DNA from 2 places in the Tissierella sp. genome. Region 1 is predicted to be linked to the other one. Evidence: a T-box and tRNA genes for the amino acid it is inferred to sense, from the RefSeq annotation. Region 1 holds a T-box; the other holds one or more tRNA genes.
What was found. A T-box is a leader RNA that pairs with one kind of tRNA and senses whether it is charged. The one in region 1 lies ahead of RIN63_RS07820 (valine--tRNA ligase), so its partner is inferred to be a tRNA-Val.
Positions count from the first base shown of each region.

Region 2: it has a tRNA-Val gene. The T-box ahead of RIN63_RS07820 (valine--tRNA ligase) is inferred to sense a tRNA for this amino acid. The anticodon was not compared.

Region 1 covers NZ_JAVKTS010000003.1:36,927-53,629, forward strand. Annotated here, with positions in the region: gene RIN63_RS07760 (methyltransferase domain-containing protein) at 1-597, opposite strand, end outside; gene RIN63_RS07765 (small, acid-soluble spore protein, alpha/beta type) at 599-784, opposite strand; gene RIN63_RS07770 (type II CAAX endopeptidase family protein) at 834-1,742, opposite strand; gene hpt (hypoxanthine phosphoribosyltransferase) at 1,814-2,338, opposite strand; gene RIN63_RS07780 (single-stranded DNA-binding protein) at 2,503-3,177, opposite strand; gene RIN63_RS07785 (hypothetical protein) at 3,382-4,014, opposite strand; gene RIN63_RS07790 (polysaccharide deacetylase family protein) at 4,035-4,805, opposite strand; gene RIN63_RS07795 (polysaccharide deacetylase family protein) at 4,979-6,073, opposite strand; gene RIN63_RS07800 (alpha/beta-type small acid-soluble spore protein) at 6,277-6,489, shown strand; gene RIN63_RS07805 (DUF4364 family protein) at 6,590-7,138, shown strand; gene RIN63_RS07810 (hypothetical protein) at 7,130-8,059, opposite strand; gene RIN63_RS07815 (folylpolyglutamate synthase/dihydrofolate synthase family protein) at 8,136-9,428, opposite strand; gene RIN63_RS07820 (valine--tRNA ligase) at 9,443-12,094, opposite strand; T-box leader at 12,140-12,353, opposite strand; gene pgsA (CDP-diacylglycerol--glycerol-3-phosphate 3-phosphatidyltransferase) at 12,388-12,936, opposite strand; gene RIN63_RS07830 (ABC transporter substrate-binding protein) at 13,042-14,043, shown strand; gene RIN63_RS07835 (ABC transporter ATP-binding protein) at 14,111-15,748, opposite strand; gene RIN63_RS07840 (ABC transporter permease subunit) at 15,751-16,703, opposite strand, start outside.
Region 2 covers NZ_JAVKTS010000004.1:421-17,123, forward strand. Annotated here, with positions in the region: tRNA gene RIN63_RS10475 (tRNA-Tyr) at 1-7, shown strand, start outside; tRNA gene RIN63_RS10480 (tRNA-Gly) at 43-116, shown strand; tRNA gene RIN63_RS10485 (tRNA-Arg) at 129-205, shown strand; tRNA gene RIN63_RS10490 (tRNA-Gln) at 213-289, shown strand; tRNA gene RIN63_RS10495 (tRNA-Lys) at 330-405, shown strand; tRNA gene RIN63_RS10500 (tRNA-Ser) at 468-556, shown strand; tRNA gene RIN63_RS10505 (tRNA-Ser) at 613-703, shown strand; tRNA gene RIN63_RS10510 (tRNA-Ile) at 772-848, shown strand; tRNA gene RIN63_RS10515 (tRNA-Phe) at 902-977, shown strand; tRNA gene RIN63_RS10520 (tRNA-Ile) at 1,012-1,088, shown strand; tRNA gene RIN63_RS10525 (tRNA-Trp) at 1,200-1,274, shown strand; tRNA gene RIN63_RS10530 (tRNA-Val) at 1,322-1,397, shown strand; tRNA gene RIN63_RS10535 (tRNA-Ile) at 1,401-1,477, shown strand; gene RIN63_RS10540 (DUF1576 domain-containing protein) at 1,601-2,869, opposite strand; gene RIN63_RS10545 (ribonuclease H-like domain-containing protein) at 3,104-4,081, opposite strand; gene RIN63_RS10550 (nucleoside recognition domain-containing protein) at 4,141-4,641, shown strand; gene RIN63_RS10555 (nucleoside recognition domain-containing protein) at 4,653-5,105, shown strand; gene RIN63_RS10560 (hypothetical protein) at 5,161-6,171, opposite strand; gene RIN63_RS10565 (hypothetical protein) at 6,390-7,391, shown strand; gene RIN63_RS10570 (asparaginase) at 7,536-8,531, opposite strand; gene RIN63_RS10575 (lactate utilization protein) at 8,889-9,491, shown strand; gene RIN63_RS10580 (cysteine desulfurase family protein) at 9,511-10,665, shown strand; gene thiI (tRNA uracil 4-sulfurtransferase ThiI) at 10,670-11,836, shown strand; gene RIN63_RS10590 (LemA family protein) at 11,909-12,412, shown strand; gene RIN63_RS10595 (TPM domain-containing protein) at 12,426-13,187, shown strand; gene RIN63_RS10600 (XRE family transcriptional regulator) at 13,493-14,032, shown strand; gene potA (spermidine/putrescine ABC transporter ATP-binding protein) at 14,053-15,093, shown strand; gene RIN63_RS10610 (ABC transporter permease) at 15,096-15,929, shown strand; gene RIN63_RS10615 (ABC transporter permease) at 15,923-16,703, shown strand, end outside.

The DNA of each region.
Region 1 (16,703 bases):
GTCTTCTCCGTCTTCACTAGTGAAAAAAGTCAAATAAAACTCGCAAATATCCCTTTCTTCATCATAGTAGTTCTGCCAAGTATAGAATACATTTTCTTGATCTTCTATAAAAGTATTATTACCTATGATATATTTTAGCTTGTAATATGAATTTATATCAAATATAAATATACCATCTTCTTCTAAATGATTCCATACATTCTTAAAAGTTTCAAATAAATCTTCCTTTTCACAAATGTAATTTATACTATCACATATAGCAATAACAGAATCAAATTTTTGATTTAAATTAAAATCAATCATATCTTGTTCCATTATCTTTACATTTTTATACCTTCTTAACTTGTCATAGGCTTTAGAAAGCATGTCTGATGATAAATCAAAGCATGTTAAATTATATCTCTCTTTTGCAAAATAATAAGAGAGATTTCCTGTTCCACATGCCATTTCAAGTATTTTCTTAGGATTTTTATTATATCTTTTAAAGATCTCTTCTATATAATTAAACCAATTCTCATAGTTGAAATCCATCATTAGTTGATCATAAATGCCTGCAAATCTATTATAAGTGTCTATAACACTCTCCCCCTTTGTTATTTCACTCTTCTTTTGTTTTCATTTGTTTTTTTCTTACAGTAATTAAACCGCCAATTCTGCCAGACTCCTTTGCAGTTAAGCCTGCCCAACCTACTTCCTTAATCTTGTCAGTCAAACCTAATTCCTCAGCTATTTCAAGTTTTAATTTATCAGCTATTGTTTCTACTTTTTCCTTCTTTTTTGCCATGTATAATCCCTCCTATGTATATTATTAGGAAGGACCCCTTTTATTATTCTTAAATGAACAAATATTTAGTGTTTATTACAACAAATAAAATTACAATCCCAATCAAAGGGATATAATGAGTAAGTTTAACATCTTCTTCAATGATTTCCTGTTCTACTACTTCATTACCTTTAGGTAATCTCTTGATTAATCTTACTAGAATAGCCAAAGATAATAAAGCTAAAACGCTAAACCCAGCTAATGCTATTAATAATTGCAATTGATATGATATCTCGTAAGCAGGAACTTCATCCATTGCATTTTGTGCATTCAATGCAAAATATCCAATTGTCATAGCAATTCCATTGTTTAATACATGCCCAATCATTGACGCAAAAATTGAATTCGTCTTATATACAGTAATACCAAATATTATCCCTAAAAAAGTTGGACCTATGAAATTTTGAAGATTTAAATGAAAAAGCCCAAATAATACTGCAGAATAAATAATTGCTTTCTTTTTCCCCACACTGCCATAAGCATGCATTATAGTACCTCTGAACATTACTTCCTCACAAATTCCTGGTGCTAATGCTATAACAAACAATGCAAAAAAGTACATTGCTGGATTATCTGGAATAGGTACAGCACTAGGAACAGTCTCCCCGAAGAAACTAAGAATAGTCAACATTAAAGTATTTAGAAATATTGCTATGGGGTAAGAAAAAATGGTAATTAAAATTATGTACCATACTTGCTTAAAGCTAATTTTATTGAGCCTCAATATGTTCTTTATAGATAATCCCCTTAATTTCAAGTAAATCAAATTAGGCAATAGAATTATTATGTACTCCGTAATAAGCAATCCAGAATATATTTCTCTACTTTGTACTAAAGACCCTAGTACAAACAATGCAATCCCAATTAACAAGTATAATATATTTGTTTCAAATATAGAACTTTTCTTCAATTCCTCCATTACACACCTCTCCCCTGAAATTTAAATAGCAATACAAATACACCTACAGAGAATCCTCTGTAGGTGAAATTTTAATCAAATGTAAAAATATAAGGAATATTCCTGTAATAATCTCCATAATTAAGACCATAACCAACAATAAATACATCGGGAATACTAAATCCTACGAAATTAGGTTCTAAATCTACCTTTCTTCTACTAGGCTTATCTAGCATAACACAGATCTTAACAGAATTAGGGTTTTTTGATTCTAATAAATCTTTAACCTTCTTCAAAGTATAACCAGAATCCATAATATCATCTACAATTAAAATTTCTTTCCCATCCACTTTAGTTCTAATATCATGTACTATTTCCACATTTCCAGAAGATATTTCATCATGACCATAGCTAGCAGTGGTCATAAAGTCAATTTCAACAGGAATAGATATTTCTCTAACTAAATCTGATGTAAAAATAAAGCTTCCTCTTAGCAACGACACTACCAAAAGTTTTTTTCCTTCGTATTCTTCACTAATGATCTTGCCTAACTCCCTAACCCTAGTACTTATATCTTCTCTGCTGTATAGAGTTCTCTCTTTCTTGCTACTTTCCAAGCTAATTCTCTCCTTTCATCTTAAGTTAATATCGTTTGGATTTTTAATTAATAATTTTTTAATTTCTCTAAGTTCTCTCAAAATATAATTTAGTGTATATTGAATGCTAACTAATATAATCACTATTATAACACTAATTATCATTTTTGTATCCATAAATTATCTTATCCTTCCAGTTCGTATAATTCCATCCTATTATTGTCGTTTTCAACATATTCAAGCTTGGAAACTGATACCTCAAAAGCAATTCTCGTGTCCACTTCTCCTGAATGATGTTTCTTTTGATATTCCCTACTTTGAATTCTACCCCATAGTTTAATATGATCTCCTATAAGCATCTTCTCACAAAATCTAGCATTTCTGCCCCAGGCAATACATGGTATATAATCTGATTTATTGTAAGCTCTATTTACAGCTATTAATATATCCGTTATTTCTCTTCCAAAAGGAGTAGTTCTATAGATTGGTTTCTTACATATATACCCATCTAGATAGATTTCATTTGGCTTTCTCAAAACTTCTGTCAATTCTTCTTCATTTGGTATGTATACATTTTTAGCAAATATAGTTAGAACCAGTTTGTTGCTGTTTTCAATATACCTATTATATGATCTTAGCTGCCCTTCAATTATAACATATTGCCCTACAAATAGGTCCATGTCAACTATAATTCTTTCTGAAACAGTTATTGGCAGTAAATCTACAGAATCACTAAGCCTAGGCACTTCTAGATCAATGATATAAAATCCTTCTCCATACATTTCATGACTAAAAACCTTCTCCCTAGCTATTTTTCCAACTAATTTCACTGCATTTGTCTCAATAATCTTATCTGTCATTTTCATTATCCCCCTCTATTCCTATGTATTCTAATATATATCTAATATATTCTGATAATAAAAAAATATAACAAAAAACAAAAATAATAGATATAAATTTTTCATTTGCATATATCTATTATTAGACAAAAGTTTTAAAAATCCTTCTTTTTTTGAAAAATTTGTTAAATTATTTTCAATTATTTTTTTAACAAACTTATTTTACTACTTATTTGAATTAAATATGGTAAAAGGATTAACTGAAGATATATCTATTCCTAGTAATAACACTGATGCAATTACACCTAATGTCGAGTAAATATCAACCTTGTTTTGTGAATTTATCTTTACTGGCAATTCAAATGGTTCAATAATATCATTATTAATTGTTCGGATTTCTCTCTGTAAACATATATTAGCCTCTATTAAATCGTGAATATTATAACTAGAAGGATTGAGGGTGGCTTTGTTATTAAATCCATAAGTTATTACTAAAGATTCAATATTATCTTCTAATATTGAAGTCAAATTACATTCATCACAATTAACTATAATATGTTTTGAAGTTTTAAACATTTTCTTTAGTTTTTCATTTTCATATTCTTTTGGATGTAAAAAAGTATGGACAAGTATATTATATTCAATCCCTATATCCACTATGGAATTAAATATATTAGGTCGTATGTCCATTAGAATAATATTATTATTTTCTTTAGTTAATATTGCTATATTCTTCTCTTTGTTTTCATAGTAGATATTGTAATTGTACATAGTGAGTATTTCCTTCAATAATTTAAAAGTCATTCTTTCAATGGAATCTTCTACTATTCCTATAGATATTATCTTCTGTTGATTCACATTATCCCCTCAAATCATGTCTATTTAATCAATATCTGTCTTCCACTATTATCCATCATAAAATTTTCTTTATATATTAATTCTGAAATTGGAACAATTTCATAACCACTTTCTTGTAATCGTTCTATGACTATTGGCAAATATTCCTTAATAAACTTAGCATTATTATGAAACAGAACTATTGATCCATTCCTCACATTTCTCGTTACCCTATCAACTACTGATTCTACTCCTAGCTCCTTCCAATCTAAAGAGTCAATATCCCATTGTATTGTAAAATATCCATTCTCTCTAAGAGTCTGAATAAGCAAATCGTTATAATCTCCAAAAGGCGGCCTAAATAGTATAGGCTTTTTATCTGTAAGTTCCTGGATCTTATTCCCAGTAGTATTAATCTCTTCAAGGATTTTCTCTTTGCTTAGTTGACTCATATTAGGATGAGTGGTGGAATGATTACCAATTTCATGACCTCTAGCAACTATTTCTTTTACATGCTCTGGAAACTTATCTACCCAAAATCCAACTAAAAAAAATGTACTCTTAACATTGTATTTATCTAGTGTATCCAATATATCCTTTGTGTATTCATCACCCCAAGCAGCATCAAAGCTAAGAGAAATTTTCTTTTCTTCTATTTCTACACTATAAATGGGCAATTCTTTAGTAGGTGCAAATACAGCCACAATATTTTTTGTAGTCCTAACGGAAATATATACTAAGGCAACTAAAGCCACACATAAAACTATTAATAATCTAATAGTAATATTATTCTTATTATATTGATTTCTCATCTACATCTCCTCCCTTATATAATATAATTATTCAGAAATTGCATTTATATTACAGGAGAAAACCTTTGTTACAAAGTAAATAAATAAAAAAACAGATCCTTCTCTAGGCTTAGGATGATTTATATATCAGCCATAGAGTCAAAGGATCCTTTTATAATATATTTTTAAATATCTTATTCACCGTACAAATATAGTTCTTTTTCCTTCAATCTTTCTAAATCTATGGTTTCTTCTAAAGCTAAAGGAACAGTAATTACTTCCTTTACTCCATCAGAAATATATCTTTTCCCTGGGTTCTTATCAAAATACTCTAGCCAATTGTACAAGCCCACATTATCCACCTTGGTCTCAGATGCTCTAATTCTAGGTATGGATAAAGGATTAAATTTATTAGATATTGGGGACTGAGCTGGATTCCATCCAACATTTAATATTGCAATGTTCTCATAACTAATATTATTGTAGCTTCCTTTATGCAAATACTCCTCTAAAGATTTGTCCTTTGGCCTTTCTCCATAGCACAGGGCATATGTGTTTACATTATATTCAGGTAGTACCTTGTTTATGGCCTCTAGCTGCTTTGCTATAACTTCCTGTATTACTTCCTTATCATCTGCTGTTTTCATACCTCTATGGTCAATTGTATGATTGCCTATTTCATATCCATTTTCAAGTAAATAATTTAATTTATACTCTAAAAATTCTGGCTGTCTAAATGCATTAGTTCCAAATACAAAGAAAGTTGCTGTCGAATTAAAGTCTGGATATTCCTTCTTGAAATCTTCCAAAATACCAATGGCTGAATTAGGATCTATAATATCTTCTCCTTGGTCATTCTTTATCATTCTAAAGTTATTCTCATTGCCATCATCAAATGTAAGAACTACAGGTGTTAATCCCTGTTCTAAATCGATATTATTATTTATATAATCACTTAGGCTAATAGGTCTATATCCATTTTCATAAAGTGTTAATAAATCCTTTTTAAAATTCTCTGGTGTTCTTACCCATTCTGCTTCTTCTTCACCAATATTGTGGTACATTAAAATCATTACTTCTCCAGCCTCATTTGGCTTTAAGCTTAAATCAATTAATTCTTTTGGATCCTTTTCCTCTACTTCTTCAATAGGTTCATCTATATCCTCTGTTATTGAATCCACAGGGGTATTCACTACAAGATCATCCTTTGAGATATTCTTTGAACATCCTACAAAAGTTAGTGATAAAGCACAAGTCAAAATTAAAACACTCTTTTTCATGAATTTCATTTTTTTCATCCTCTGTCTAGTTTATTTTTTATGTATAAATTAATTATACATTAAAAAAGTCTTAAAAGAAATTCAAATTAGGATTATAATCAATAATGGTTATAATTATACATATTATAAGAAATTACCAGCATATTTATTTTCTAAAAGGTTATATTAATCTTACAACAACAAAGAAGTTGTTGAAAAAGGAGGTTTGTAAAATGGCTAATAATAGTGGTAGTAACAGAATAGTTGTTCCAGAAGCTAAAGCAGCCTTAAACCAAATGAAATTAGAAATCGCTAATGAACTTGGAATATCAAATTACGAAAATATGGATAAAGGTAATTTAACTTCTAGACAAAATGGGTATGTTGGTGGCTATATGGTTAAAAAATTAGTTGAATCAGCTCAAAACCAATTAGCTGGAAAATAGTTTTATAGAAAATTTATGTAAAATAAAGAAGTGGAATTCCACTTCTTTATTTATTGTGATATAATATAAGGATATAATACATGAAAAGAGGTGTAAAATTATGTTTATTGAGAACACTGAGGAACTGGCTCAGAGCAAATTGCTCCTATTATATCTAATAAAACATTCCAATACTACTTTTACTAATAGTGAAATTACTGAGTTTGTATTAGAAAAAAATTACATGAATTATTTTTTAGTTCAACAATATTTATCCGAACTAATAGAATCCAAATTTATAGAGACATCCAAAGAAACCGCTGGAGATGTGTATCTCATATCGGAAAAGGGTGAAATAGCATTATCATACTTTGAAGAAAGAATTCCAAATAGAATAAAACATGAATTAAATCATGAATTTAGCGAAATATTGAAGAAGGAAAAAGTTAGTGCTCAAGTAGTCTCAGAGTTCTTTGAAAAAGATAACAATCAATTCGTAGTAAACTTAAAATTAGTAGAGAACGATCAAACTCTATTTAGTCTATACCTTGATGTAGCCACTAAAAAACAAGTTGACTTAATTTGTCATAGATGGGAAGAAAATACCGAATCTATATATCAAAGTATAGTTAATCTTCTAACCAATGAAAAAACAACCCCTTTAGAGTAGGAGAATCCCATTTGGTTCATGTCCTACTCTAATTTTATTTATGATTTGATTATTAGATTCATCAATTATAGTTAATTCATCATTTAATATATCAACTATATACAGCTTTTCATTTCCATCCCACTTAATATTAATTGGCATCTTACTTAAATGAATCTTTGAAATATTAATTTCATCATCTAAATCTATCTTATAAATATATCCATCCTCCACATTGGAAAGATAAAATACATCCTTCCCCTTAATCTTGATGAAGTTGGAAAATATCCCCTTCAAATCGACACTCATAATAGTCTTGAAATCATCTAATTCCATTTCAGATAAATTACTATAATTAAGTATGCCATTATTTATATATGATAAAACAAACAATCGCTTACCCTCTATTTCAACCTTAATAGGTTGCTTACTTAAAGTTATAGATGTAACTTTTTCAGTAACTAAATCAAAAACATTAATCGTATAACAATTACCATTTGCAATAAAAGCCTTTAGACTATCTTCATCTATTTTAATATCCGTTGGTCTTTCTCCCATTGAAATATCCTCTATTAATGAAAATGTTTTTTCATCTATAATGGAAATTGAATTAGAATCACTATTTACAACATAAATCTTACCCTTATAGCATTTTATACAAGTTGGATTTCTTCCTACCTTTATGAATCCTAATAGCTTAATATTCTCCATATCTATCTTCATAATAGAATTATCATAGGAGTTTGCAATATATATCCATCCTTCTTCACTTAAGACCATATCAAATGGCCCTAATTGGTTGTTTTCCTGAGTTAAACCATCTTCTTCATCTTCTATAAGTTTGGATAAGTAAATGGTCTTAATTTCACACGAGTCAGCTAAACTAACTAAGGTTAAACTATCCTCTCCGGTATTAGCTACCAATACACTTTTATAAGCCAATATATCACCTCCCTGTATATAGTAATTTATGCAGGAAAGGATATATTGGTGAAATATAAAAACAACTGTAGCCAAGCTACAGTTGTTTTATTAAAGTCCTGACTTCTCCTATTAAATATAGTGAACCACCAAATACTATCATATCATCATTATTAGCTAATTCTAGAGTCTTCTCTATTGCATTCTTAATATCCTTCTCTATAAAAACATTTTTATTATGCTTAGATATTTCTTTTCCTAAGTCCTCAGCTGCTAATTTCCTTGGCATATTAACTTCAGTAACTACAATTTTATCTGCTAAAGGAGCTAACAATTCAACCATATGGGAAGAATCTTTATCCTTTAGTATTCCAAGACCTAAGATCAGTTTATTGTATTTAAATAAGCTAATTGCTTTTTTAAGCTGAGCTACACCCTGGACATTATGGGCCCCATCTATTAAGAAAATAGGATCTTTTTTCATGACTTCCAATCTACCAGGCCATTTAGTTTTCAATAGTCCATCTCTTATCTGTTCGTGTGAAATCTCTAAAAGTCCTTTGTTTGCCAATATTAGCAAAGTTGTCAAAGCTAATGTAGCATTATATATTTGATACTCACCAATCATGGAAATCTTTATATCTTTCATTACTAAGTCTCCATAATGAAAATCAAAAATAGCACCTGAATCAGATAATTCATTTATCTTGATATTTTCCATAGGACAAAAATTAAATTCAGCTTGCTTGTCTTCTGCTACTTCTTTTATTACTTTCAGTGCATCTGCTTCCTGAGGATAGGAAACTACTATGCTATTTTCTTTTATTATACCTGCTTTCTGATAAGCAATCTTTCCTAATGTATCCCCCAAAACATCTATATGATCATAGTCTATTGTTGTAATAACAGATATTAAAGGAGCTTTAATAATATTTGTACTATCAAATCTACCACCTAATCCAACTTCTAAGACAACATAGTCTACCTCTTCTTCTTTGAAATACATAAAGGCTATAGCAGTAACTATTTCAAAAGTAGTAGGATGTTCTAAGCCTTCTGCAACCATAATATTAGCTTTTTCTTTTATTAAAGATGTGATTCTCCCTAATGTTTCATCAGGTATATCTTCATCATTGATTTGAATCCTCTCATTAAATCGCTCAATATAGGGTGAAGTAAATAATCCTACCTTATAGCCTGCAGCTTCAAGGGTATGAGCCAAATAGGAAGAAGTAGAGCCCTTTCCATTGGTTCCACCTATATGGATGTATTTTAAATCATCTTGAGGATTTCCAAGTAAGCTCATTAATTTACCAATAGAATCAAGACCTAACCGAGAGCCAAATTTATCCTTATCATTTATATATTCTAAAGCCTCTTGATATTTCATTCTAGTATCCCTCTTTATCTGTTTGATTTTATGCTTTCTAATCTTTCAACTACCTTTTCAAGCATTTCTTCATATTTCTTTTGTTTTTCCTTTTCTTCTAATACTACTGCCTCCGGAGCTTTCTTGATGAATCCTTCATTGGATAGTTTGCCAACCACCCTCTTTATCTCTCCTTCAAGCTTTTCCTTTTCTTTTTCCATTCTCTCAATTTCCTTGTCAAAGTCAATTAAGTCTTTCAAAGGTAAGAATACTTCACATTTACTTAATACTATTGAAATATTATCATCCCCTATACCATCCTTAGAATCTATTATTTCAATTTCTTCAGCAGATGCCAGGTTCTTAAAGTATCTTTGACCATTTTCTATAATATCTCTAACTCTACTATCAGTAGTCACAAATATTTGATTGGATTTTTTAGAAGGTACAATATTCATCTCTGCCCTAGCATTTCTTATACCCTTTATACCCGTTTTTATAAACTCAATAGACTCTTCTGCATCAGAGAAATACAATTCATCATTAAACACAGGCCAAGAGCTTAGTATTAGTGGAGTTTCGTTTCCTGGCAGATGTTGCCAAATCTCTTCAGTAATAAACGGCATAAATGGATGTAATAGTCTTAATATATCCTTTAGAACAAACAGTAAAACTTTCTCTGCTGTTTCCTTGCTTTCTTTGTTCTCGCCATATAGTCTTGATTTAACCATTTCAATATACCAGTCACAATATTCATCCCAGATAAAATCATAGATCTTCTCAGCAGCAAAGCCTATTTCATATTTATTTAGATTATCTGTTGCCTCTTTTACTAAGGAATTCAATTTGGATAATATCCATTTATCTTCTTCCTCTAGATTTTCTAATGTAAATGTCTCTTTAGCTACATCTTCTTCTAAATTCATAAGAACAAATCTAGTAGCATTCCATAGTTTGTTTGCGAAGTTTCTATTTGCCTCTACTCTCTCAATGTAAAACCTCATGTCATTTCCCGGGGAATTTCCTGTAACTAAGGTAAATCTTAGAGCATCTGCTCCATATTCATCAATTATTTCCAATGGATCAATACCATTACCTAAAGATTTACTCATCTTTCTACCTTGAGAATCACGAATTAAACCTGTTAAAAATACATCCTTAAATGGAACTTCTCCCATCTGTTCAATACTTGAAAATACCATTCTAACTACCCAGAAGAAAATAATATCATATCCCGTAATTAGTACATCTGTAGGAAAGAAATAATCAAGGTCTTCTGTTTTTTCAGGCCAACCTAGGGTTGAGAAAGGCCATAAGGCAGATGAAAACCAAGTATCTAAAGTATCAGTATCTTGACGCAAGTTTCCGCTACTACATTTACCACATTTCTCAGGCTTGGTTCTAGATACAATAATTTCTCCACAATCATCGCAGTAATATACTGGAAGTCTATGTCCCCACCATAATTGTCTAGAAATACACCAATCTCTAAGGTTTTCTAGCCAATTCACATATACCTTACCAAATCTTTCTGGTATAAAGTTTACCTCACCATTTCTATAAGCATCTAAGGCTGGCTTAGCCAATGGCTCCATCTTTACAAACCATTGTTTAGATATAAGGGGCTCTACTATTGTAGTACATCTCTCACAATGACCTACTGAATTTTGATGGTCCTTTGTCTCTACTAAATATCCTTGCTCCTCTAAATCAGCAATTATTTTCTTTCTTGCCTCATATCTTTCTAGACCTTCATATATTCCACCATTTTCACTAATGCTTCCATCTTCATTCATAATAATATATTGGCCTAAATTATGTCTTTCTCCAACTTCAAAATCGTTAGGATCATGGGATGGAGTAATCTTAACTGCTCCAGTACCAAATTCCATCTCAACATAGCTATCAGCAATTATTGGAATCTCTTTATTCATTAGAGGCAGAATTGCAGTCTTACCAACTAAATTCATATATCGTTCATCATCTGGATTAACAGCAATAGCCAAGTCACCTAGCATAGTCTCTGGTCTAGTAGTTGCTATAACTATATGGTCATTACTATCCTTTATAGGATATCTGATATGCCATATATGACCTTCTGAATCCTCATGTTCAACCTCTGCATCGGATATAGCAGTTCTACAACTAGGACACCAGTTAATTATCCTATCTCCTCTATAGATTAAGCCTTTTTCATATAATTTTATAAATACCTCTTCTACAGCTTTGCTAAGTCCTTCATCTAAAGTAAACCTATCCCTTGACCAGTCACAGGAAACTCCTAGTTTCTTAAGTTGATTTTTGATTGTACTACCATATTTTTCAGTCCAATCCCAAGCCTCTTCTAAGAATCCTTCTCTCCCTAGCCCTTCCTTGGTCTTACCTTCTGATTTAATCTTGTTTACAACTCTAGCTTCAGTGGATATACTGGCATGATCTGTACCAGGCAGCCAAAGTGCTGAATACCCTTCCATCCTCTTCCATCTAGTCAAAATATCCTGTAGAGTATTGTTTAATGCATGCCCCATATGAAGGCTACCCGTTACATTTGGTGGTGGCATCATTATGGTAAATGGTTTTTTATTCTTATCAATTGTTGCTACAAAATGACCGTTATCATTCCAGTATTTGTAAAGTCTGTCTTCAAAATCTTTAGGGTCATAGGTCTTTGGTAAATTTTCTAACATTTCAATTCCTCCCTTAAAATATATTAAACCCTCCATCCTTATAATGCAAAGGACGAAGGGTAATTCGCGGTACCACCTTAATTCCATGGAAATTCCATGGCTCTTAAATAAATATAAGGGTTTAACCCTTCAAGCTTACTTATTTTCTGCTTGAATGCTCAAAAGCTACCTTCAGTAGATACTGGACTTAGGATCTCTCAGCGCACAATCCTTTCTCTGTATAGGGTATTTACCTACTCCTCTTTTTCAAAGCTTAATCTGAAATTATTTACTTAATTATATATTCATAAAATTTATTTGTCAACTACATCCTTATTAGTATTCTTCCTCAATCCAATAAAAATAATCAAATAATTTATAAATGCAATTATATTAAGTATAACTGTTAAAATAAATAATACCGTTGACACTATTTCCGGTAATTTAAATACTATAGATAAGGTAGCTGCATAGAAAGATAATGTTGCAATCTTTCCGTATTTATTTGAAGGCATTACTTGCTTTCCTTTAAATAAATATAGTACTGCTCCACCTGCAATCATCATAAGTTCTTTTACCCCTAGTGCAAGCAATATCCATGGGGGAATAATTCCTTTGGTAGTAAAGCTTATAAGTATGGTAAACATCATTAACTTATCTGCAATAGGGTCTAATACTATCCCTAATTTTGTAGATAAATCATACTTTCTTGCTATATATCCATCGGCTACATCAGAAATCCCCGCTAAGATAAAAACAATTCCTGCAAATAAAATATTATTATCTAAATCAGAATAAAAAAAGTATAGATACACTGGGATGAGTAATAATCTCAAGACTGTTATCATATTTGGTATATTCATTCTATCCCTCCCTTATAAGACTAATTTGTAACCATTACTTTATTGTAGAATATTATAACACTAAATAGAACTCTCGTATACCTATTTTATGTAAGGAGGGATATAATGTCAAAGGTTTTTAGAAAATTCTCTTTAATTTTAATTCTCATAATGGTACTATCACTATGTTTAGCAGGATGTAAAAAAGAAACGGACCTAGTACCTGTTAGGTTAATTGAAGTTACCCACTCATTATTTTATACCCCACAATATGTAGCTTTAACACAAGGTTTTTTTGAAGAAGAAGGATTAAAAGTTGAATTAACTAATGGAAAAGGTGCAGATAAATGCATGACTGCATTACTCAGCAACGAAGCTGAAATTGGTTTTATGGGACCAGAAGCATCTGTATATGTTTATAATCAAGGAAGAGATAATTATGCAATTAACTTTGCCCAATTGACACAAAGAGATGGATCATTCTTAGTAGGTAGAGAAAAAGATGACAACTTTACATTTGATAAATTAAAGGGCAAATCTGTACTTGGTGGCAGAAAAGGTGGCATGCCTGAAATGACATTAGAATATGTAATCAAAAATCATGGTCTAGTAATAGGCGAAGATGTTGAAGTAAGAACAGACATACAATTTGATGTATTGGCAGGAGCTTTTGTTGGTGGAGAAGGAGATTATGTAGCATTATTTGAACCTGTAGCAGCTACATTAGAGAAGGAAGGTAAAGGCTATGTAGTAGCTTCTATAGGTGAAGAAGGCGGATATATACCATATACTGCCTACTCTGCAACTAAGGAATACATCGAAAAGAATCCAGAAATAATCCAGAAGTTTACAAATGCCATTTATAAGGGAATGGTTTGGGTTCAAGAACATAGTAATGAAGAAATTGCAGATGCTGTAATGCCGCAATTCCCTGACACAGATAAAGATGTACTAATTTCTCTAATAGAAAGATATAGAAATCAAGACTCTTGGAAACCTGATTTGATTATTACTGAAGATGGATTAAATCATATGATGGACATCATGGAATTGGCTGGCGAATTAGATAAAAGAGCTGATTATGAGAAGATTGTAACAACTAAATTTGCTAAGAAAGCCATGAAGTAGAAAAGATACGGGCCATATTTGGCCCGTCTTTTATATTCATAAATAGTAATTAAGGAATGATAGTAACCTAAAATTCAATTATTTCATCATATGAATCGAAGCTTTCATGAGATATTATAAAAATTAGTTTTGACTTTCTATATTTATCAATCAACTCATAAAAGTTCTTTTTACTATCTGTATCCAATGCAGAAGTTGGTTCATCAAAAATCCAAATATCTGATGATGAAAGAAAAGTACGAACCAAAGCAATCTTTTGGCGTTCTCCACCAGACACTTCATCATTTACTGAATCAAGTTCGGTATCATATCCTTCTCTTTTTAAGTTTGCAATATTCGCGATATTAAACTTATCAAAGATGAATTCCTTATTAGTGTTCCTCTCCTCTGAATAACTTTCAGACCTACTCTTGCAAAATAGATTATCATTTAATGACTCACTTAAAATGAATGGTCTTTGCTCTACAATGGACATATTTGAAGACCTCACTTTTGAAAAATCTATATCTTTTAATGGGTAGTCATTAATAAAAATATCACCACGAAAATCCAAACCAAATAACCCAGCTAATAAATTTATAAATGTAGTTTTTCCACTTCCATTACTACCTTTAATCCAGTAAATTTTACCTTTTTCAAATCGTTTATTCAATTCAAATACAGTCTCTTTATCATAATTAAAGCTAACATTATCAAAATGGATACTATCTATAGAATTAATCTCTAATTTTCCATATTTGTACTCTACATGATTTGTATATTGCATTAATCTATCATAACTAGATTTTACATTCTGTAAATAAGTACCTAAATGCAAAAAGTAGTCTGTCGAACTTAATAATTTTGAAAAATAAGTAACTAAAACTACAAAAATACCTATACTCATGTTCCCCAGAAGTACCATATTCCCACCGTATAAATATAGAAAAACCTGAGCACTCATAGTTATTGCTGAAGTGAGAAAATCAAAGATATTTGATAATTTTATTTCTTTAACTAACTCATGTTTATAAGTCTCAAAAACTAAATTTTGCTTTTCAACGGTTCTAGAAAAAAAACCATTTATTTTAATAGACCTTAAATTGCCTAATAGGTTGTATAACTTACCGAAAAAGTTAGATTGCGTGTTTTTTACTTTTAGGGATTGATCATATAACTTATTCTTAAAGATATAATAAAGCACACTGTAACACATTACCAGAAAAATGAACATAATAGATAAAATAACAGATTGATTAAAAACAATAATAAAGACAATAAAAACAATAGCTAAATTTGCAAAAAAATCTCTAAATAATGTTATACAAAAAATCACAATTATATTGCAATCGTTATTTATCATCTGATGAAGTGATGATGGGTTAATATTGCAAATTTCCCTGTATGAAGCATTATATATCTTTTCAATGCTAAATATATTAGCCATATAACCTGATTCACTTTGTATATTAACATATTGTAAATTGGTGATATATGTTAATACAAATTGAATAAATATTAAAACTACAAAAGTTCCAACTAACTGTTGCAAACTCATCAATACATTTGTTCCAGTAATCAAATCTACAATTTGACCAGTTATTAAAGGTATGACAATACCTATTAAATTAATCAATAATGATAATATTATGTATAACACGAACCTATACTTATATTTATTAATAAATTTAAATCCAAAATTTAAAATGTTTTTAATATCTTTCATGTCTACTCCTTATAATTAATCCATATTAGATTAATAAAATATATAATTAAATTTGTTATAAAAAAAATACTACAAGCCCAAATCCACGAAAAGCTTAAAGCCCCTGTTAACAGACTATTTGTATCAATAAATTGTATTAAGTTAAATGCAGAATTTTTAACTTCCATAGGAACTAAAAAAGCAGCAGATAACATAACTATTCCTACCATAGAAAGAAGTATAGATATTTGTTGATTCTTAGATATATAAGATACAAAGTTTACTATTGCATATATAAAAAACAAAAACAATACAAATATAAATCCACTAAAAATTGCTAGTTTACTGACACTAGTTACTATATCATAAGCTTGCATGATTTCATTATCTGAAGCAAATCTACCAAAAGTATATAACGCTTGACTGTTTATTATCTTAAATCTATATATTCCTGACCCGTATTTATGAAAGCCAAAAGAGCACAGAATAATAATAGGAATCGTTACTAAAAATAATGTTAAAATAAATCTGGTGATAAATCTAGTATTAAAGACTTTTGTCTTACTAAAGGGAAGTGTGAAAATTAAGCGTAATGTTTCATTATCAAAGTCTTTTGACCATATATCAAAGTTTAAAAGAACAACTAATGCTATTATTAATACACTTATATAGCTTCTTCCATTTATTGAATCATCTAATAGGTACATCGCTGTTGGCTTTAAAGGATTAATGTCTAATTCTAATCCTGAGTCCTTATATTTAGCTAATAGAATCATTCTTTTATTCCAATCTCTTTCAATATCTCTATATAAACGAGTATCACCTGTTTCAATCTGCATTTTATTCACTTCAATTAAATTTTCATCTAATCTTTCTTCAACTCTTATGATTTTTTCCTTATTCTCAACTGGCTCTTTCCATAAGAAACTAAGAGTTGTTAAGTTTCTTAAATGATCTTTCCATGCTTGATCAACAA
Region 2 (16,703 bases), on a different contig from region 1:
TCCACCATTATATTATTTAATATGAAATTGTATTATCAACTTGCGGGTGTAGCTCAGTGGTAGAGCCCCAGCCTTCCAAGCTGGTTGCGAGGGTTCGATCCCCTTCACCCGCTCCATTTTAAAAATATGCGCCTATAGCTCAGTCGGATAGAGCAACGGACTTCTAATCCGTGTGCCGGGGGTTCGAATCCTCCTAGGCGCGCCATAAATATTGGGGTGTAGCCAAGTCGGTAAGGCACTAGACTTTGACTCTAGCATTTCACAGGTTCGAGTCCTGTCACCCCAGCCAGTTTTCAATAAAAATATTTCAGCTAATAATCATTTAATAAGATCCATTAGCTCAGTCGGTAGAGCACCTGACTTTTAATCAGGGTGTCCCGCGTTCGAGTCGCGGATGGATCACCAATTTATATCACTATTGAAGTGAATGTGGAGACATAGAACAAGTGCACAATAGTGCTGTTTTTGGAGAGGTACCGAAGCGGTCATAACGGGGCGGTCTTGAAAACCGTTAGGGTGCAAGCCCACGTGGGTTCGAATCCCACCCTCTCCGCCATTTAATGCACTCCGCAACAAATTACAGGAGTGTCCATTAGGACAATTTTTTTATATGGAGAAGTACTCAAGCGGCTGAAGAGGCTCCCCTGCTAAGGGAGTAGGTCCTTCACGGGGCGCGAGGGTTCAAATCCCTCCTTCTCCGCCATAAAAATTTGTTCTGAAAAAAGTAGTATGAAGCTTAAAAATTAATATGCATTTTCCAAAAATATTTTGGGGCCTTTAGCTCAGCTGGTTAGAGCGCCCGGCTCATAACCGGTAGGTCCGGGGTTCGAGTCCCTGAAGGCCCACCATGTATTTTTTCATAAGCTACATAATTAATTTTGCAAGCAAAACAATTTACCATGCCCGGATAGCTCAGTCGGTAGAGCAGCAGACTGAAAATCTGCGTGTCGCTGGTTCGATTCCGGCTTCGGGCACCAATGATTATCAAATACCATAGTATAATAATACTATGGGCCTTTAGCTCAGTCGGTTAGAGCGCCCGGCTCATAACCGGTAGGTCCGGGGTTCGAGTCCCTGAAGGCCCACCATAAGCAGCAAATTATGAATAGTGAATAACTAATAGACTGAGAAGATTGAATAAGTTTTTAACTAAATATTTTCAATTATTCATTATTAGATATTCACTATTAAACTATCATAGGGGTGTAGTTCAGCGGCAGAACGTCGGTCTCCAAAACCGAATGTCGTGGGTTCAAATCCTGCCACCCCTGCCAAAGTATAATTATCTACATATGATGAAAAACAATTAATAACATTATTTGGGAGCATAGCTCAGTTGGGAGAGCACCTGCCTTACAAGCAGGGGGTCACAGGTTCGAGCCCTGTTGTTCCCACCATTGGGGCCTTTAGCTCAGTCGGTTAGAGCGCCCGGCTCATAACCGGTAGGTCCGGGGTTCGAGTCCCTGAAGGCCCACCATAATAACAAAAGAACAGACCAATTGGTCTGTTCTTTTGTTATTATGGTAAGAAACATCTAATTAAGTATTCTCTAATTATAGTTAAATAAATTCATAGCTTACTTAGGCAGGTATTTTTTATTTCAATTATTATCTTCCTTTTCCTTAGAAAATGTTTGAAAAATTGGAACCAGTACTGCAGCAACTATTCCACCAGCAAAACCATTATTATATAAGTTCAATCCACTGTGGACTTGTATTACATTAGATACAACAGAAACATGTAAAAAACCTGCAAATATACCAGCTAGAGGGCCATATACACCTGTAATTGGAGCAAGTGTTGTACCAAATAAGGCAGCCATAATTATACTAGTAGAGGAAGCATCAAATATTTTAAGCAAAGTAGCTAAATATACTCCCAAGAGAATAGGTATAGAGTTTTTAGGATTCTTTCCTAGAGCAGCAAAGGCAATTATTGTCATAATTCCAGCAACTATAGGTCCATTAAAGGTACCTTTTACAAGTATTACATAGAGAATAGATATAAAGCCCATAATACCAATATTTATATAGGCTAGACCATATCCAAATGTTTCAGTAAAGTCACTTAAGGAATGACCACTATGATTTAATACCTTAGAATACCCTTTAAAGCTCTTATTATTTATTATAAATCCAATAAGTAAATAATAAGAAGAAATGAAAATTAATAATCCTAGAACAAACCCATTATATTCTGTGGATATAATCGATTGAGTTCGTATACTAAAGCCAAAGCCTTTGATCAATGAAGTTAGTAATGTACCTATGATGCCACCTGTAAAGCCTATATTATATAGGTTGTATCCGCCATGGAACGTTGACATATGAATAGAAATTGGTATAATTACAAATCCAATTAATATCCCAGTTGCTATACCTAAGGGTATACTAATATAATGGCTTACATTTAGACCAAAAGCAATTTCACTAACTGCAGGAGCTAAAGTCGTCGAGAACAATATTGGTGTGACAATTGTCCTAAAGTTTATCTTCTTATAATTGGAGTATAGCAATCCTCCAATTATAATTGGCCATACATTGCCAATATTTTTTCCTATGAATGCAAAGCCGCTAACTGTAAATGTGGCAGCAATCAAAGGTCCTGTTAAAGGAATTTTTAAATAATATATAAGGGAAATGCATAATAACTTAAGAAGCCCTGAATTTAGAAGAGTTGCTCCAATACCACCAACTGCTAAATAGTCTGTTAGAAGTAAATCAGGGGCTATAATTATGTCGAATAATCCTTTGAAGATTTCTTTAGGTGAATCAACTATGAATCCTATGATAATTAAAAGAATAGGAGTAAAAGATATTAACATAAGATTAAAATTATTATTAGAAATAGAGATTTGCCATTTTTTCATATTACCTCCTGAATATTGTGAAGTGGTACTAATAATTTATTTTTATCATTGGAAAGTTTGCTTAAATATAAACATGGAAGGGATTTCCGTTTATGTGATTTAATGGGGTTTTTAGGGATTAAAGTTTTTAAAAGATATTTTTTTATTATATCATAAAAATATATCATTGGATACACACAAAAAAACAAAGTACAAAGTTATAAAAAGGTTAAGTATTGAATAAATACTTAACCTTTATATAACTATAGCTTCAAGTATTTTTGTTAATAAGTTTTTTATATTGGGAATACAATATTTATTACCAACCATGAGGAGAATAATATTAGTAGGCAATTTGTATCCACTGGAATCTACAAGATCATCTATGTTTGGGAAATCATTAGTTTCGATATATCTACATTTATCTTTTTCTGATATATATCCCTTCTTAATCTCTAAAGATATAGTAAACTTATTTAAATCTTCAGTTATCAAATTATAATTTTCTCCAAAGTATTTGATGTTACTATCTAGAGGATTGCTAATTGTGCCATTGATATTTAGGAGATCACCATTAGTAACAATATTATCAATTGAAAATTTAATGACATTACTAGGGGATCCTAAGATAATAGTTTTTTTATCATCTATAATATCTAATATTGTGATTATATCTAGCATGTGAACAAGGTCGTCATAGTTATGTTTTAAAGTATTATCTTTCATCAATTTATTATTAGATTTAATATAATCATAATAAAATCCAATACAATCAAGTCCAGAGTATATATCTTCTCTCTCAAAACCAAGAGCTAATTCTATAGTTTTTAACTTTAAGTTTTCTAGTTCTAAATATTGCTTGTTATTCTTAACTATTCTATATATATCAAAAGATTTATCTTTGGATATATTACTATTTATTTGATGATGCATTAGTCTATGGTTAATAAAAGGTAAATCGAAGGAATCACCATTGTAGGTGATTATCTTACCAAAAGAAGATATATCTGATATAAATTGTACTAACAAATCCTTTTCTTTAGCTATGGAGTTAGCAAAATATTGTTTTAATATCCATGCGGTGCCCTCAAGATATAGAACTCCAATTAAGTAGATTACATTTTTATCCCTACTTAATCCAGTAGTTTCTATATCTAAAAAGCAGACAGTCTCATCTCCAAAATATTTACTTATATCTAATGAATGAGAAATTATATTTTTTATGACTTCCATAATCCGTTCACCCAATTCTTTATTTATGTTATAATACTATTGTTATGTTTTAATTATACATGGAAATATATATAAAATCAAAGTTTCAATTAGCCATATTGATACTAGAAATTATATACAATACTTTAAGAAGGATGATGTTAATGCTAATTGAAAGCACTAAAAAAGGATTTAAAAAAGGACTTATTACCCTATGGAGGCTTACAAAGATTATAGTTCCTGTATATTTCTTTATTACTTTTTTAAAGATGACACCTCTCTTAGGATATATTTCATCATGGTTTGAACCTGCTATGAAATTATTAGGATTACCAGGAGAAGCATCCCTAGCCTTAGTAATAGGCAATTTTGTTAATTTATATGCTGGAATAGGGGTTATTGCTAGCTTGAGTTTAAGTATCAAGCAAATAACTATCTTATCAGTGATGCTATCCTTTTCCCACAGCATGTTATTAGAATCAGCAGTGGCAAAGAGGACTGGGGTCAGTCTAATTATGGTAGTGCTGATTAGGCTTAGTTTAACAATAGCTTCTGGTATAATACTTAATATTATTTTGTAGGAGGAAGAAAAATGGATTTTTGGCTATATATAAAAGAGAGCTCCACTGGGGCTTTAGGTTCAGTAATTACAATGGCAAAGATAATAATTCCTTTAATGATAGCTATGGAGATATTTAAGAGTTTAGATTTGATAGACAAGATATCTAAAAAGATGAGACCTATTGCTAGATTTCTAAACATTTCAAATGAAGCTGTTCTTCCATTGATAATAGGTTTGATTTTTGGACTATCTTATGGAGCAGGAGTAATCATAGAAAGTGTGGAAGAAAATAATTTAAGCAAGAAAGATCTTTATACTTTAATGATATTTTTAATAGCATGTCATGCTGTAATTGAGGATACCCTCTTATTTGTAGTTATTGGAGCTAATTTATGGCTTCTATTGGGGGTAAGGGTAGGGGTTGCTATAATTATTTCTTATTTTGCATCAAAAGTATTGAATCGAATAGAATTAAAGATATGATTAACTAATATATAAACAATATAAAGGAAGGTGCTAATATAGCACCTTCTTTTCATTATTCTATATCGTTTTCATCTTCATAATAATCTTCTGCAACTAGTCCTCGGAAATTATCTCTACATCCTGGGCGACCAGGTTTACCTGGGTCTTCAATTCCACCTACACTATCTGAATCTATTTGTCTTGGGAATAGAGTTGGGAAGGTTCCGCAGATTGGTGAAGTTTCAGGTGATAGTTGAGTAAATCCTGTGGAAAGTACGCATAGTTGAACAGGAACTATTATTTTCTTCTCACAACTAATACAAAGTGCGATTATTAAATCGATTCTTACCTCACCTGTTTCAGGATTTATACGTATATCTCTTGAAATACTGTTTGTAGCTAATCTTGTTTCACATAGTATATTACAGAATTCAGCAAATCTTGGGAAGAAAGCTGAATCAAATACTGAAGGTATACATAATTCAAAGAAATTAGTGAGCACTATAGGTGCGTTTACTGGTGCAATAGGGATATTAGCAGACAGTGTAATAGTTATTCTTCTCCCTCTAGAATCTAGAACTAATACATCAATTTCTACTAATACATTTCCTCTTAAAAATATCCTTTGTGTACCAAATACTGGTGTACCTCTTCCAATGTCATCACATTCTGTAGTGTCAGCAAATATTAACTTTTGATTTGATAGTCCATCAGGACCTACTACTTCAACAAAACATCCTTTTTCATCTCTAACAAATTCTCCACCTGAAAGAATTGTTTCAGGATCTACAATTAAGTTACGAGGGTCATTTATATTTGCCGGATTAAAGAATTTTCTACATCTTATGTCTATTACTCTTAGTATTCTGGAATTTGCTGGTAAGTTAGGAGTAAATCTAACATTATTTACAGTACTAAGAGCTTGTAAGTTTACTAGGATAGCATCGTAAACTTTTTGTACAAAGATAGGTTCTGTTACCACTCTTCTTAGAGTTCCATCCCATTCACAGCCTGTTGTCCCGACACAGCATCTATCAGCAATATTTTGGGTAATGTCTTCTGGTAATATATTTGTTGTACCCATTTTTTTTCCTCCTTTTAAATAAATTTAAGTTTACTTCTCATTGATAATATATTCCGCAGACTATTGTTCTGTTACAAATAAAGCAGTAATATAAAGAACACTAATTTAATATTTATTATTAAGAAGGGAATAATTTTATAGAAATTTTAATGAAAGATGGTGAGTAAATGTCGTTTTTCTTAGATAAGTGGGTCATTGGGAGAACTAGTCATAATAGCATGATATTAGTTAGGAAAGTGAAAAGTGAGATTTTGATGGATAGGTTAGGTGGAGATAAAGATACTAATAGGACAGAGGTAATTGCATCAAATATACTTGAAGAATATGATGTAACTATTGTTAATCCAAATAAAATCTATATAGTATACCAGAACAAAGATATGCACCTTATTCTAGTAACAATTAAAGACAGTAAAATAGAAGAAATCCAACTGACAGTGGATCCTATTTTAGAAGTATTTGATTTAAATATTTTGACAAATAATAATACAATACATATAGTTTACCAAACTAGAATATCAGTTGATGAACAGAAATATTATATTAATCATCATTATTATGATGGAAATAAGTGGTTTAACTATACCATTGATGAAATAACAGCACAAAGAGCTTTAAATCCATTTAAACTAATAGGACTAGATGATAAGCTACTATTATCATACTATAAAAGTAGTTTTACCATTGAATTAAAGGAATTTTCTTTTAGCAAATTGGAATGGAGTGATGGAATAAAATTAGTAGATACACCAACTGAGAAATTGTTTTTAGATATGCTTAAAATAGATGAGTATGTACATTTATCTTATTGCCAATTTATAGATGGAAATTTAGTAGTAAAATATGAGAGGTTATCCTTTGCAGGAGGTATTGAGCAGAATACAGAAATAATATCTAATGAAGGGAGCCCATCTTATCCAACTATAATATTTTATGAAGATAAGCTATGGATTACTTGGGTAGAATCCAATAAAGTATTAAGTAGATATAGCGGAGATAGAGGACAAAGTTGGGAATCAGTCTATATGTGGAATAGTTCAAGAAGTATAGATTTCCTTAGATACAAATATCTGACAATTATTCCTGAAAAAGATGTAATCTTAAATCATTCATTTGGTAAAGTAAGTCCAGACATCGAATTTATTGGTTTTGGATCTACAGCTAATGCCTTAGAGATACCATTAAAAAAAAAGAAGTTTACAAATCCCATAAGGATTTAGAAAATATAGTAATGAAGTTGGAAGAAAGAATTAGTACACTGGAGGATAATATAGAAGAGATTGAGAGATTTTTAAATCGGAGAACTAAAGGAGTATATAAGAAGAGCTTCTAAAAAAAGGCCATATTAGGCCTTTTTAATTAGATTATATAAATAAATTTTGTTCAATGATTTCTTTAACCTTTACCATATCTTTTGTAAGTCCTAATGCTAACATGAGTTTTATTCTTATTTTTTGCCCAGGTAGGTTTCCTCCAAAAATTACACCTAATTCACGCAAATGTTTACCTCCGCCTTCATAGCCATATGAATCTAATACTCTACCAGTAGGACATCTAGATACCATAACTACAGGAATGTTTTGACTAATTGCCTTTTTTACTCCTGGAACCATTGCCGGAGGAATATTACCTCTACCCATGGACTCTATTACTATACCTTTATAGCCAGACTCTAAATAAAAATCAAATATATCTGATTCCATACCTGGTACTGATTTAATTAATGCTACCTTTTCTTCAATATTATCAGTATCAATAAATTGATGGGATACTATATCACGATAAAAGATGACTTGATCATTATCAACTATTCCTAATGGACCGAATTCTGGTGATTTAAATGTGTCTAGAGATAAAGTATTGGTTTTAGTTACTTCACTAGCAGCATTTACTTCATTGTTCATAACAACTAAAACACCCTTATTTTTTGCATTTTTTGAGATTGCAGTGCAAAGAGCTGCAGACAAATTACTAGAGCCGTCATATCCCAGTTCAGAGCTGTTTCTCATTGCCCCTACTACAACAACAGGTTTGTCAGTATGTATTATTAAATCTAATAGATATGCTGTTTCTTCCAAAGTATCTGTACCATGGGTAACGATAACACCTGTAATATCATCTCTAACTATGGTTTTTTTTACTAATTCACCAATTTCCATCATCATTGATGGAGTAATATGTGGGCTAGGAACATTAGCATAATCAATGACTTCAATCTCTGAAAAGTCTTCTATATTTGTAAGCATTCCAATGATATCTTTGGAAGATAATGATGGAATAGCTGCATGAAGCCGGGGATCAATTTTCATGGAAATTGTACCGCCCGTAAATATTATAGCTACTTTATTCTGATTAGACATATAAAATACCTCCAGTATATATTTATAATATAAATATAACATAATTTACACAATTATTGTAAAAAAGAATAAAAAAAAGACTCCACCGAGGAGTCTTCACCCAATTTGGATGTAAATAAACCGTTCAAAAGGGGTATTGGGAATAGAGATCTTATTTGAGGTTACCAGGGGGATAACCACAAACTCATTATAACAAATATCGACAAAAGATGCAATATCTATTTTAAAATATTTCAAAATTAGACAGGAAGTTTACATAAAGCCTTTGAAATAGAAGATTTTTTAATTTTACTTTAATAATATATTGAATTCCTATATAATAGTATTAAATGGATAGTTATTTTAGGAGGGACTCAGATGGATGGTAGATTTATTGAATTAGAAAGCATGTTAAAAAGAAATAGCTTTGAAGTTAAAATGTTTAATAATATTGTAGAAGCAAAAGAAGAATTATTATCTCAAATAAAGCTAGAAGAATCTGTAGGAATGGGTGGATCTATTACAGTTCAAGAAATGGAATTATACGAAGATTTAAGAGATAGAGGAAATGATGTTTACTGGCATTGGAAAAAAGATATTGAAAATGCAATTAATAAAGCCAAAAATGCAGATACTTATATTACTAGTACAAATGCCATAACAATGGATGGTAAGCTTGTGAATATGGATGGGAATGGAAATAGAGTGGGAGCTATGATTTACGGACATAAGGATGTTTATATTCTTGTTGGAAAAAACAAAATTTGCAGTGATTATGAAGCAGCTAGGGAAAGAATTAAAAATATTGCTGCACCAATGAATGCTAAAAGATTAAACCTAAATACTCCATGTGTACATACAGGAAAATGCATTGATTGTGATTCACCACAAAGGATTTGTAAAGCAGAGGTAATACTTCATAGGAATCCAGGATCCACTAAAATTCACATATATTTAATAGATGAAGAACTAGGATATTAATTTTAAGAGGTGTATATATTTGATTTATTTAGACAATTGTTCTACAACAAGACCAAGAGAAGAAGTTGTAAAAGTAATTTCCCAGAGTATGGTTGAAGATTTTGCTAACCCATCTTCACTTCATAGGCTGGGTATGAGAGCAGAAAAGAAGATAAAAGAATCAAGGGAATATATTTCAAGATATCTGAATGTAGAAAGTAGTGAAATATATTTTACATCTGGAGGTACTGAGAGTAACAATATAGCTATACAAAGTGTGGTTAATAAACTACACAAAAGAGGAAAACATATAATTACTACAAAAATTGAACACTCTTCAGTTTTAAATATAATGAAAAGCTATGAAAAACAAGGCTATAGTGTTACTTATTTAAATGTAGATGAACATGGAATCATTTCTTTAGATGAGCTACGAAGCAATATTTCTCAAGAGACTATTCTAGTTGCTATTATGCATGTGAATAATGAAATTGGGTCAATACAGCCTATTTCTGAAATAAATAGACTTATTAAAGAAATAAATCCTAATACAATATTTCATGTAGATGGAGTTCAGGGCTTTGGCAAAGTTGAACTTTCACTAAAAGCATCAGGTGTAGATAGTTATTCTTTTAGTGGGCATAAAATATATGGGCCAAAGGGAATTGGTGGCCTATATATTGATAAAAAGCATACACTAGCACCAATATTATATGGTGGTAACCAAGAAAAAGGATTACGATCTGGAACCGAAAATCTAACAGGTATTATTGGATTTGGTGAAGCAGTAAGAATTATGAATGATAATTTTTATAAAGAAGCCAAACATGCTTATGAACTGAAAAAAAGTTTTGCTACTAAAATTAAAGAAGAAATAGAAGATATAAAATTTAACACGACCTTAGATGAAAGATCATCTCCATATATATTGAATGTTTCATTTAAATATGTTAGGGGAGAAGTTCTTTTACATTATTTAGAGGATAAGGAGATATATGTATCTACTTCATCGGCGTGTTCTTCTAAGGGCACTGAAAAAAGCCATGTATTACGAGGCATTTCTTTAAAGGATGAAGAGATAGAAGGAGCAATTAGATTTTGCTTCTCATATGAAAACACAATAGAAGATATAGATTATACAATTCAGATATTAAAAGAATCAATATCTGATATTAGACAAATAACTAAGAGGTGATTTAGTGGATAGCGTACTATCAGTAAGTTTAGGTGAAATTGCCCTAAAAGGATTAAATAGAAAATATTTTGAAGACAAATTGATTAAACATATTAGAAATGCAATAAAGGATATTGGTTTTGAAAAGATATATAAGGAACAGGGTAAGATATATATAGAAGCTGAGGAACATAATTTTCCTCAAATGACAAATAGATTGAGGAAAGTATTTGGCCTTGTTTATATAAGCCCATGTATAAGAGTAGGAAAAGATGTAGCAGATATTGAAAAGGCTGCACTGGACATAATGAAACATAAAATGGAAAAGGAAAAAATCAGCACATTTAAGATAGAGACAAATAGGGCGGATAAAAACTTTCCAATAAAATCACCAGATTTTTCTAGACAAATGGGAGGATTTATACTTAAAAATTTTGACAAACTAAGTGTTGATGTACACAAGCCAGATACATTTTTATTTATTGATATTAAGCAGAATGTGTATGTCTACACTGATAAGATAAAGGGTCATGGTGGTATGCCAATAGGTACTAATGGAAAAGGTTTACTATTGTTATCCGGGGGTATAGATAGCCCAGTAGCAGGATTTCTCATGGCTAAAAGAGGTGTTGAAATATCAGCAGTACATTATCACTCTTATCCTTTTACATCTGAAAGAGCAGAGGAGAAAGTTAAGGATTTGGCTGCTATTCTATCTAGATATACAGGCAAGATAAAAATGTATAGTGTAAACTTATTAGATATACAGAAGGAACTAAATGCAAAATGTCCTGAAAAGGAGATGACAATTTTATCTAGAAGATTTATGATGAGGATAGCAGAAAGAATAGCATTGGAAAATGAATTAAATGCATTAATAACTGGGGAGAGTTTAGGGCAAGTAGCCAGTCAAACTATTGAAGGCATTACTATGACCAATGAATCAGTTAATCTTCCTGTATTTAGGCCTTTAATAGGCTTAGATAAGGTAGATATAATTGAGATTGCAAAGGATATTGAAACATTTGACACATCTGTACTACCTTTTGAAGATTGTTGTACTGTTTTTCTACCTAAACATCCAGTTACAAAACCAAAGATAGAGGATATTGAGGCTTCTGAAGAAGCTTTAGATATAAATTTTCTTGTTGATCAAGCAATAGAAGGCATGAAAATAACCATAATAGAGTAAATTGAAGGGGGATTTGTTGTGAAGGGAAAAGGTTTATTAATTATTGTTGGGATTATTGTATTGTTTGTTATTATGGGAATAGGTTCATATAATAATCTAGTTTCATTAGATGAAGAAATAAATAATGCATGGGCTCAAGTTGAGAACCAATTAAAGCGTAGGGCAGATTTGATTCCAAATTTAGTAGAAACAGTTAAAGGTTATGCTGCTCACGAAACAGAAGTAATAGATAGTATAACTGCAGCTAGAGCACAATATGCTAATGCTAGCACTCCAGAAGAGTATGCACAAGCAGATGCAGGATTAACTAATGCTATAAAATCATTAAATGTAATAGTAGAGAATTATCCGGATTTAAAAGCTAATCAAAATTTTGCAGACCTTCAAGTTGAATTAGCAGGTACTGAAAACAGAATAGCTACGGAAAGAATGAGATATAACGAAACAGTAAAGAAATATAATGGGAAGATTAGAAAACTACCTACAAATATATGGGCAGGCTTGTTAGGATTTGAAAAAGCTCAATACTTTGAAATAAATGAGCAGGATGCAGAATTACCAAAAGTAAATTTCTAAGGGGATGTTTTATATGAAGAAGAATAGAAAGATTTTTATTATTCTTTGTACAATTCTACTTCTAACTACAACCGCCTTTGGTGCTAGTAATAAATTGCCTGAGCCTAATTATGATTTTTATGTTTATGATGAAGCAAATGTAATAGACAAAGAGATTGAGAGCTACATCCTTGAAGTGAACAAAGAATTATATAAGAAAACAGGTGCACAAGTGGTAGTAGCCACTATAAATTCTTTAGAAGGAGCAGATATAAACTCTTATTCCACATCCCTTTTTGAAGAGTGGAAGATAGGTAGCGATGAATATGATAATGGAATGCTATTATTAATTGTACCTACAGATAGAGAATTATGGATTGAGGTAGGATATGGTCTAGAGGGACCATTTCCAGATAGTAAGGTTAATAGAATAATAGATAATTACATCTTACCTTATTTCTCAGAAGGAGAGTATTCAAATGGAATTTTATCAGGATTTAATCAAATACTTATAGGATTAGAAGAAGAATATACTATAAGTTTGGATAAATCATTGACAATTGAGGATCATCCCTCTATAAATGATAGCAATGAATCAGAGTTTAATTTCCTTAGTATACCAATTATTATTGGTATAATTATCCTGATAATTATAGATTTCAAATTTTTTGGAGGATGGATTACCTATGCCATACTGCGTAATATAGGCAGAGGAAGCTCTGGAGGATCACGGGGTGGAAGATCTTCAGGTGGTGGAGGACGCTCTGGTGGTGGTGGAGCTGGAGGAAAATGGTAGATACTAATAAATATAGACTGACTTTATATATTATTTAATATATAAAGTCAGTTTTTTGTTTAAAAACAGAAAAAATAATACGAAATTTACCAAATGTTAGATTTCGTATATATATACTAAACTAATAGTAATTTAAAAAAGCTAGAATCAAGTATAATACACATCTTGACAATTTTTAAATAATTAAAAAATCTATTGACAACTACTATATATTTGTCTATAATATGGTAGTTAGTATATATAAAGTTTAGTAAAGATAAACTTTTTATTTAATATATAGTTAGGATTTCAATAGGAGGTGTACTATGAAAATTGGTGAAAAGATTAGAAGGCTAAGAATTCAAAATTCACTTACCCAAGAAGAATTAGCCGATAGATCGGAATTAACAAAAGGATTTATTTCTCAATTAGAAAGAGATTTAGCATCTCCTTCCATAGCAACTTTAGTGGATATACTAGAAGGATTAGGCACGAATTTAAAGGATTTTTTTAATGAGACTATAGATGAGAAAATAGTATTTTCTAAAGATGATGCCTTCGAAGTAGAAAATGATGAATTAAAGTATGTACTTAAATGGATAATACCAAATGCCCAAAAGAATAGAATGGAGCCGATTCTCATTGAACTAGAAGCTGGGGGAAGATCAAAAGAAGATATACCCCATGAAGGTGAAGAGTTTGGATATGTGTTAAATGGAAGTATTTATGTTTATATAGGTAGAGAAAGATATAAAGTTAGGAAAGGTGAGAGTTTTTATTACAAAGCTAACTCTAACCATTATATATCAAATGAAGGAAAGACAAAGGCTTCAGTTATTTGGGTGAGCACGCCACCTAGTTTCTAAAGATGATGGGAGGAAGAAAAATGTACGCAGTTGAATTAAATAATATCTCTAAGGATTATAATGGAGTTACTGTTTTAAATAATATAAATCTTTATATTAAAGAAAATGAATTTTTGACTCTCTTAGGGCCAAGTGGCTGTGGCAAGACCACTACTCTTAGGATTATAGGCGGATTCGAACAACAAACTAATGGATCGGTTTTATTTGAGGGGAAGGATGTTAGTAATGTTCCACCTTATCAAAGACAAATAAATACAGTCTTTCAAAAATATGCTTTGTTTCCGCATTTAGATGTGTTCGACAATATAGCCTTTGGATTAAAGATTAAAAAAATGCATAAGGATGAAATAAATAAGAGAGTTAAGGAAATGCTAAGACTTGTAAATCTTCAAGGTTTTGAAAACAGAACAATAGATTCCCTTAGTGGAGGTCAACAACAAAGGATTGCAATTGCTAGAGCTTTAGTAAATGAGCCTAAGGTACTTTTACTAGATGAACCCTTAGGAGCCTTGGATTTAAAACTTAGAAAAGATATGCAGATTGAATTAAAGAATATGCAAAAAAGAGTAGGTATAACATTTATCTATGTAACCCATGATCAAGAGGAAGCATTGACCATGTCAGACACTATAGTTGTAATGGATAAAGGTGAAATTCAACAAATAGGAACACCTGTTGATATATATAATGAACCTGAGAATGCTTTTGTAGCTCAGTTTATAGGAGAAAGTAATATTATAGATGGGATTATGCATGAGGATTTCTTAGTTGAATTTGCAGGAAAGAAATTTGTTTGCGTAGATAAGGGATTTGATAAAGAAGAAAACATAGAAGTAGTCATAAGACCTGAAGATCTAGATATAGTACCTATAGATGAAGCTTGTCTAAGTGGTGTAGTTACATCAGTTACATTTAAGGGTGTTCATTATGAGATAATGGTTCAAGCTCCAAATTTTGAATGGATGATACATTCAACAATAATGAAACCTATTGGAACAGAAATAGGGATGTCTGTACTACCTGAAAACATTCATATAATGAAGAAGGTGAGAGCAAGTTGAAAATGAAAAAAGCATCATATCCATATTTAATTTGGATGGGAATATTTATATTGATTCCACTTTTTCTAGTATTATATTTTGCCTTTACCGTTGGTGATAGTCAAAATCTTTCTACATTTCAATTTAGTCTAGCTAATTTTAAAAGATTTATTAATCCAATTTACCTAAAGGTATTAGGTAGGTCGGTGAATTTGGCCGTTGTTTCAACAATTCTTTGTTTGATAATTGGATATCCCATGGCATTAATTATATCTAAGGAGAAGGCAAGAAAAAGAAATCTTATGATTTTAATGTTTGTAATACCAATGTGGATGAATTTTTTATTAAGAACTTACGCATGGCTTACTTTACTTGGCAAGAACGGGTTTATAAACTATTTAGTTACAAAAATAGGATTTCAGCCACTTGACTTAATGTATAATGATACAGCTGTTTTACTTGGGATGGTATATAACTTTTTACCTTTTATGGTTTTACCTATATATTCCGTCCTTGTAAAAATTGATAAAAATTTAATAGAGGCAGCTGAAGATTTAGGCGCTAATAAAATGGAAGTATTTAGCAAAGTCATACTACCCTTAAGTATCCCTGGTATTATTACAGGCATAACCATGGTATTTATTCCAGCAGTGAGCACATTTATTATATCAAGCCTGTTAGGTGGAAATAAATCTAATTTAATAGGAAACCTTATTGAACAGCAATTTAGGTGGACTGGAGACTGGCATTTCGGTTCTTCTATGTCTATAATACTAATGGTGTTTATCCTTTTAACAATGGCACTTACATCTAAATTTGATAAGGAGAAAGAAGGAGGAGGTGGAGGACTATGGTAAATAAAGGTATTAAGAAGTTATATACTTTTTTGATATTTTTATTTTTATATGCACCAATTATTGTACTAATAGTGTTCTCCTTCAATGATTCCAAATCAAGAGGGGTATGGGCTGGATTTACATTAAAATGGTATGTAGAATTATTTAAGGATGCTGAGATATTGAAGGCTCTTTATAATACCTTTCTAATAGCGACTCTATCAACAATTATATCTACAATATTAGGTACATTTGCAGCTATTGGAATATTTAATCTACCTGGTTTGAATAAGAAAATCGCTTTGAATTTAAATTATCTACCAGTATTAAATGCTGATATAGTTACTGCAGTATCGCTAATGGCACTATTTAGATTCTTAAAAATGGAATTTGGTTTTGCAACTATGCTTTTATCTCATATTACTTTTTGTACACCCTATGTGGTATTATCAGTGTTACCTAAATTAAAGCAGATGAATAAGCATTTAGCAGAAGCAGCAATGGATCTAGGAGCAACGCCATTTTATGCTCTTCGGAAGGTAATTATACCCGAAATAATGCCTGGAATAATCACAGGTGGACTAATGGCATTTACATTATCAATTGATGATTTTGTCATTAGCTTCTTCAATACAGGCAACGGCGTATCAAACCTAAGTATTGAAATATTTTCTATGACAAGGCGTGGAATAAATCCTGTAATTAACGCATTATCTACCTTAATGTTTGTTGGTATGTTGATAATGCTATTAATAATAAATAAGAGAACAGAAAAAAATGAGTTGGAGAGAGGTG